Regions from separate parts of the Plantactinospora sp. B6F1 genome, predicted to be linked through region 2. Evidence: riboswitches for the same ligand, from Rfam matches in the RefSeq annotation. Region 2 holds a riboswitch; each other region holds the start of a gene.
The links. Region 2 has a riboswitch for cyclic di-AMP ahead of ABNF97_RS03440 (NlpC/P60 family protein). Riboswitches for the same ligand answer to the same signal wherever they lie in the genome.
Positions count from the first base shown of each region.

Region 1: another riboswitch for cyclic di-AMP. It lies ahead of ABNF97_RS09755 (VldE C-terminal domain-containing protein); the one in region 2 lies ahead of ABNF97_RS03440 (NlpC/P60 family protein).
Region 3: another riboswitch for cyclic di-AMP. It lies ahead of ABNF97_RS12930 (VldE C-terminal domain-containing protein); the one in region 2 lies ahead of ABNF97_RS03440 (NlpC/P60 family protein).

Region 1 is NZ_JBEEAC010000005.1:100,180-102,433, forward strand. It holds gene ABNF97_RS09750 (glycosyl hydrolase family 65 domain-containing protein) at 1-311, shown strand, start outside; gene ABNF97_RS09755 (VldE C-terminal domain-containing protein) at 335-1,363, opposite strand; cyclic di-AMP (ydaO/yuaA leader) riboswitch at 1,367-1,497, opposite strand; gene ABNF97_RS09760 (phospholipase D-like domain-containing protein) at 1,729-2,254, shown strand, end outside.
Region 2 is NZ_JBEEAC010000002.1:65,806-68,059, reverse strand. It holds gene ABNF97_RS03445 (N-acetylmuramoyl-L-alanine amidase) at 1-923, opposite strand, end outside; cyclic di-AMP (ydaO/yuaA leader) riboswitch at 1,214-1,354, shown strand; gene ABNF97_RS03440 (NlpC/P60 family protein) at 1,367-2,254, shown strand, end outside.
Region 3 is NZ_JBEEAC010000007.1:226,298-228,551, forward strand. It holds gene ABNF97_RS12925 (cation diffusion facilitator family transporter) at 1-817, shown strand, start outside; cyclic di-AMP (ydaO/yuaA leader) riboswitch at 1,068-1,195, shown strand; gene ABNF97_RS12930 (VldE C-terminal domain-containing protein) at 1,202-2,254, shown strand, end outside.

The sequences.
Region 1 (2,254 bases), on a different contig from region 2:
TGCGCGACCACACCCAGACGCTCTCCTTCGCCCCCCGGCTGCCGAGCCGGATCGACCGGCTGGAGTTCTCGCTCCGCTACCGGGGCGTGCACCTGCGGGTCGACGTACGGCGGGACGAGGCGACGTACTCGCTGCGCGACGGCGAGCAGGACGACGCCCTGGAGTTGCTGCACCACGGAGAGAAGGTCCGGATCAGCTGCGAGGAGTCGGCGACCCGGCCCATCCCGCCGGCCCGCCCGACCGGCCCGCAGCCGGCCCAGCCCGCCGGCCGCGCCCCGGCCCGCCGCACCCCGGAGAGCGAGCCGAGCTGACCCGCCCCGGGGGGCCGGCGGACCTAGATCAGTGACAGGTGTACGTGGTTGGTGTGGTCGCTGGACGGGTCGCCGTGCGCCCCGCCGTACGACTTCCAGCCGGTCGTCGGCAACCAGATCTGCCGGTACCAGATCACGTACAGCACACCGAGCCGGTCGGCGTTGCGGACGAAGAACGCGGCGAGGTTGTTGCCGTACATCCGGTCGGCACCCTTGGCGGCACCCCGGAAGCCGCCCTTCTCGGCGGAGAAGTCGCAGGCCCGCCCCTTCGGGTGCTCGTACGGGCCGCCGGAGCGGTAGCAGCCGGTGAACCGGGTGAAGCCGGCCCGGCGCGCCTCGGTGTAGGCGTGCAGGGTGCGCGGGGTGACGCAGCCCGTGGTGGTCGGGTCGGGCAGGCTGCACGACTGTGGTGGCCAGGAGCCGTCGGCGGCGCGTGGCGCCGGCCGGGCCACCGGTGACCTGGCGTTGACGAAGCCCCCGGTGGAGGCGCCACCGACCTGGGCCAGCGCCCGCTCGGCGGCCTGCTTCTGCCGCAGCATGATCGTGAGCTGCCGGCGCTCCTCGAGTACCTCGGCGTCCAGCGCCTGCTTCGCCCGGGTGGCCCGCTCCCGGGCCTGGTGCAGCCCGCGCAGCGCGTCGTTGTCCCGCAGGGCCACCGCCTCCAGGCCACGGGCGCGCTCCAGCAGTTCGTCGGCCGAGCCGCTGTGCAGCAGTACCATCACCGGGCCGATCCGGCCGGTCCGGTACGCCGCCCGGGCCACCTGTTCCACCCGGGGGCGCAGCTCCGCGATGCGTGCCTGCACCCGGCGGAGTTCGGCGGCGATCCTCGCCTGCCGAGCCTGGGCGTTGGCCAGCGCGTTCTTTGCCTGTAGGTAGCCTCGGCCGGTCGATTCGAGCAGGTCGCGCAGGAGCGGCGTGTCGCCCTCGTCGCCGAGGATGGCGGGGCTGTCCGCCTCCGCCACGCCGGGCCGGAGCGCCGCCCCGGTGAGCGCGCCGAACGTGGCGAGCAGGGCCAGGGCCAGCGGTAGCCGCCGACGTGTGGATCCGGTCATGCATGTCCCTCCGTCGCCCGCCTACCGAGTTAGCTGACGGGTTCGGGACGGAACAAGTCCCTACCGCGGTTGCGGACTCACCCCACCTACCTGGGTCCCCGGCTCACCCGAGAGTGATTCGGCGGCGGTCACGCCGGCGCGGAGGGGTGCGCCACCGGGCGAGACCGGGGTCAGCGTACCTGATCAACTGGGTCGAACAGGTGGATTTCGGAGTGATCCGGCGTGGAAATTGCCTCGGGGCGTGCCGGGAGGTACGTCGGCGGTGCCGGTGCGACGGACGGGCTGGAAATCGAGGGCGATCTTGGTAGCCTGATCCGCCGCCGGGCCCTCGGCGGCCTCCGTCGCCACCCCAGAGGGGAGTATCCATGCCTCGGCGTCTTCGATCGCTCCTGCTCGGCGTCATCGTCGCGGCCGGCTCGGGCATTCTGCCCGCCACCCCCGCCGCCGCCTCCGTCGCGACCGTCACCAGTGGTGACAGCACCGTGCTCTTCCTGCGGCCGAACCTCGACCCGGTGCCCGATTCGGTCTACGCGACCCCCGACCCCGGCCGGAACGGCGCGCGCTTCCTTCCCTACCAGACCCCCGGGCTCCGGGATCAGATCGCCGACCTGGTCGCGCTCGCCGCCCCCGGCTCCACCGTGTACGGATCGCTCTACACCTTTTCCGACCAGGGAATCACCGACAACCTGCTGGCGGCGCACGCCCGCGGCGTCAGCGTACGGCTCATCGTCGAGGCCTGCACCAGCGGCACCACCGCGTCCTGCGGGGCGCTGTCCAACCAGGTGAACCGACTCGTCACCGAGCTGGGCAGCTACCGTGTCGGCGCAGGCGGATCCTGGACCTGGCAGTGCCGCATCTCCTGCTCGTCCGGCGGGACCGGCATCAACCACA
Region 2 (2,254 bases):
GTGGTGTCGTAGCTGCCCTCGGTGTCGTGGATGACGATGTACTCGATCTTCTGCCGGCCGGGCCGGTCGGAGAGGTCGTGGTTGCCGTAGTCGCCGTCCCCGAACGCCTGGTAGGGCGCGGGGATCCACTCGCAGGAGATGTCGCGGGGGCACTCCAGCCCGTCCGGGCGGGGCCGGCCGGGCAGGCCGAGCCGGTCCAGCCAGGAGCGCTGCGGGACGATCCCGGGTCGGCCGGGCAGGGTGATCCGGTGGCCGTCGTCGGTGGTCCGGCTGGCGCCCTCGGCGATGGTCCGGTACACCTCGTCGGCGAAGGCCGCGGCGGCGTCCGCGCGGTCGCTGCCGGCGTACCGGGCCACCGCGCCGTACCAGGCCGCCGGGTCGCTGGCCGGGCCCGTCGGTGCGGCCAGCGCCCGCTGGTACGACGCCAGCAGCGCCGCCCCGCCCCGGATGTTCGCCGCCGGTTCGGCGCGGAGCAGGTGCTCGTCGGCTCCGGTCAGTGCGGCGGCGGCGTCCAGGGTCTGCCCGCCGGGGGGTGGGGCGCCGGTCCGGTCGGCGTGCGGGCCGGCGGGTCCGGTCGCGGGGCGGGCGGGTCGGGCCGGGTCGCCGCGCCGGTCCTCGCCGTGTTCGGGATGCCCCGGCTCGGCGGCGAGTCCGGCGACGTCGGTGAGGTGCATCGGGCCGTACCCGCCGCTGGTGCTCGGCGTGCCGGCGTTGGTGTCCCAGCGGGATTCCAGATAGGAGACGCCGAGCAGCACGCTCTCGGGTACGCCGAACTCGGCCGCCGCCGCGGCGTACTCCTGTTGCCGGGTGTCGGGGGCCGCGACGGCGGCTGGCGCGGGGCTGGCCGGCAGCAGCGCGGCGGCGCCGGCGATCGCGACCCCGATCGCGAATTTCCTGCTCAGCGGGTGTGTCGTGGGAAGCATCGAACCTCCATGAGCCGGGAGTGGCCTTGATGATCACCCTCCACCCGGGACCGTTGTCGGTCAATACCTGCCGAGCATGCTGCTCACCATGTAGAAATCTTTCACCCACTCCACCACGGATACCGAGCGTGTCCGGCGGACCCGGCGGGGTCCGAACGGCTTTCCCACCGTCAGCGACGGCCCCAATACCTAACGAATCGACTCCAATCACGGGGTTGCGTTTGGATAACACCCTTCTCTAGTGTTGGGGACCGTCGAGCCGACGGCAGGCCGCCTAGCCGGGCGGCGACGTCTCGACACCGCCGAATCGTCACACTCAGCGAACCGGGGACCCGAGCTTCATGGGGTGAATCCGCGTCGAACGCGGTAGGGCGACAATCTTCCCGCCCGAACCCGTCAGCTAACCCGGTAGGCGGGCTACGGAAGAAGGAGTACGGACCCCGGTGGCTCCCCCTGCCCCGCTGCGGTCGTCATCCCTCCGGTCGGCATCCACCGACTCCGGGGACACGAAACCGCGCTCTCGAAGGTCCATTCTCGCCATCGCGATCACCGCACTCGCCAGCGCCGCCGTGCTCTTCACCGGCACGACGCCGGCGCTCGCCGAGCCGACGGTGGCCGAGATCGAGCAGCAGATCGACACCGCCTGGCGCAAGCTGGAACCGGTCGTCGAGAAGCACAACGCCACCCGGCAGGACCTGGCGGCGAAGAAGAAGCAGGCCGCCGCCCTGCAGAAGAAGATCGCCCCGCTCCAGTCGCAGATCGACGCCGCGATGAACCGGGTGAGCGACTTCGCCGTGCAGGCGTACAAGGGTGACAAGGCCTCGGCGGTCAACGCCCTGCTCACCTCGAAGTCGCCGACCGCGCTGGTCGGCCAGCTCTCGGTGCTCGACCAGTTCGCGCGGCAGCAGCAGCGCGAGGTGCAGGCGGTCGTCGCACTCAAGGAGAAGTACGCCGCCCAGAAGGCCCCGCTGGACCGGCTGGTCAGCCAGCTGACCAAGACCGAGGCGGAACTGGCGGCGAAGAAGAAGGAGATCGACGCCGAGGTCGACCGGCTTCAGAAGCTGCGGATCCAGGCGTACGGGAACGGCTCGGCCGGCCCGCTGCGGCCCGCGCCCTGCCCGGCCACCTACCCCGGAGGCGCGGCCGGCAAGGCGGTCAAGTTCGCCTGCGCCCAGATCGGCAAGCCCTACAAGTGGGGTGCCGACGGCCCCGGCTCGTACGACTGCTCCGGCCTGACCCTGGCCGCGTGGGCCAAGGGCGGCGTCTCGCTGCCGCACAACGCCCGCGCCCAGCGCGGCGCGGTGAAGTCGGTCAGCCGTTCCGCGCTACGC
Region 3 (2,254 bases), on a different contig from region 2:
GGTGGTGGAGACGGTCGCCGCACTGGTCACCGGCTCGCTCGCGCTGCTCTCCGACGCCGGGCACATGTTCACCGACGTGCTCGGGATCGGGATGGCACTGGCCGCGATCACGGCGGCCCGGCGGGTGGTCGGTGCCCCGCAGCGGACCTTCGGCCTGTACCGGCTGGAGGTGCTGGCCGCGCTGGCCAACGCGGTACTGCTGTCCGGGGTGGCGCTCTACGTACTGGTCGAGGCGGTACGCCGGTTCGCCGACCCGCCCCGGGTGGAGGCCGGCCCGATGCTCGCGGTGGCCGTACTCGGCCTGCTGGCCAACGCCGCCGCGTTCGGCCTGCTCCGACCCGGTGCGCAGGAGAGCATCAACCTGCGCGGCGCCTATCTCGAGGTGCTCGGGGACCTGCTCAACTCGGTGGGCGTGATCGTCGCCGCCGTGGTGATCATCCTGACCGGCTGGCGCTGGGCCGATCCGATCGTCGCCCTGGCGGTCGGGCTGTTCATTCTGCCCCGCACCTGGCGGCTCGGCCGGACCGCCGTACGCATCCTGGTGCAGGCCGCGCCGGAGCATCTCGACGTGGCGGCCGTAGGCACCCGGCTGGCGGCCGTGCCGGGGGTGTGTGACGTACACGACCTGCACGTCTGGACCCTCACCTCCGGGATGGAGGTGGCCTCGGCGCACCTGAGGCTGGACAGCGACGCGGAGGTCGGTACCGTACTCGCGGCGGCCCGGTCGGCGTTGCGCGAGGAGTTCGACATCTCGCACGCCACCCTTCAGGTCGAGCCGGACGCCGCGCTGGGCGGCTGCGGACCCACCGACTGGTAACCGGCCGCGACGCTGCGTGTCGGGGCGACCGGCCGGAAACTGTCGGAAATCCGCCCCCGGCAGGCGTAGAGGTTCACCGATAGTTAGCGGCATCTTAAGTTTCGCCCGCACGCTCGCTATTTTTGTCCGGATACATCCGTCTGAAGCAGGAGAATCGTGAATTCGACGGCAGCGACGCCACGTATCCCCGGACGACAACTGCCGGTAAGCTCGGCTCCGGTCTCCGCCGGGCGGCGCCCTCCGGCGCCTGCGGAGGCCGTCGCCTAATCGCACGCGCGAGCCGGGGAACCACGTACCAGGGGTGTATCCGCGCCAGCGGTAGGGATCTTCCGTCCCGAACCCGTCAGCTAACCCGGTCGGCGGCTGACGGAAGGACATTGTCATATGCCGTTCCTGGCACCCACCCGACAGGCTCCGGCGTCCGCGCGGAGCGCCACGAGACCGTCCCGGAAGGCCGCGACCACCGCGGCCATCGCCCTGGGCATGGTCCTCGCGGCACTCGGCGGCGCACCCGCCGCCGCGGCACCGGAGTACGCGACCGCCGCTGTGCTGGCCGCGGCACCCGGCGGGGACGACATCGACGGAGGCAGCGACAGCCTGCGCGAGCAACTCCAGGTCGCCAGCAAGGGCTACCTGAACGCCAAGAACAAGCTGAACAACTCCGTCAAGCGGCAGAAGGAACTGAACCAGCAGCTCGCCGCGCTGCGCACCGAGGTGGCGACCCGGGGTGAGCGGGTCGCCCGGATGGCCGACATGGCATACCGGACCGGCCGGCTCGGACAGGTCTCGGCCCTGCTCAACAGCGGATCTCCGACCAGCCTGGTGGACCGGGCCGCCGCACTCGACACCATCTCGGCGAACGAGAGCCGGGAGCTGCGCGGGCTGCGGGAGAGCCTGGACAAGGAGACCCAGGCCAAGGCGGCGCTCGACAAGGAGATCGCCGAGCAGCGCAAGCAGGTCGAGGTGATGGAGACCCGCAAGAAGCAGGCCGAGCGGGCGCTGGCGGCGGCAAACAACAGCGGCGGCGCCGGCGCGGGGATCAGCGGCAGTGGCGGCGGGTCGGCGCGGCCGGCACCCCGCAACGCCGACGGCTCCTTCCCGGACGAGTCGTGCAGTCAGAACGACCCGACCACCAGCGGCTGCATCACCCCGCGCACCCTGCACGCGCTGAAGCAGGCCCAGGCGGCCGGCTTCACCCGGTTCGTCTCCTGCTTCCGCAACGGAGGCAGCGGCGAGCATCCGAAGGGACAGGCGTGCGACTTCGCCGCCCAGAAGAACGGGTTCGGCGGGGTGGCCACCGGCGGCGACCGGACGTACGGCAACAACCTGGCGGCGTACTTCGTGCGCAACGCCGATCGACTCGGTGTGCTGTACGTGATCTGGTTCAAGCAGATCTGGCTGCCGAGCAGCGGTTGGAAGACGTACAACGGGGGCAAC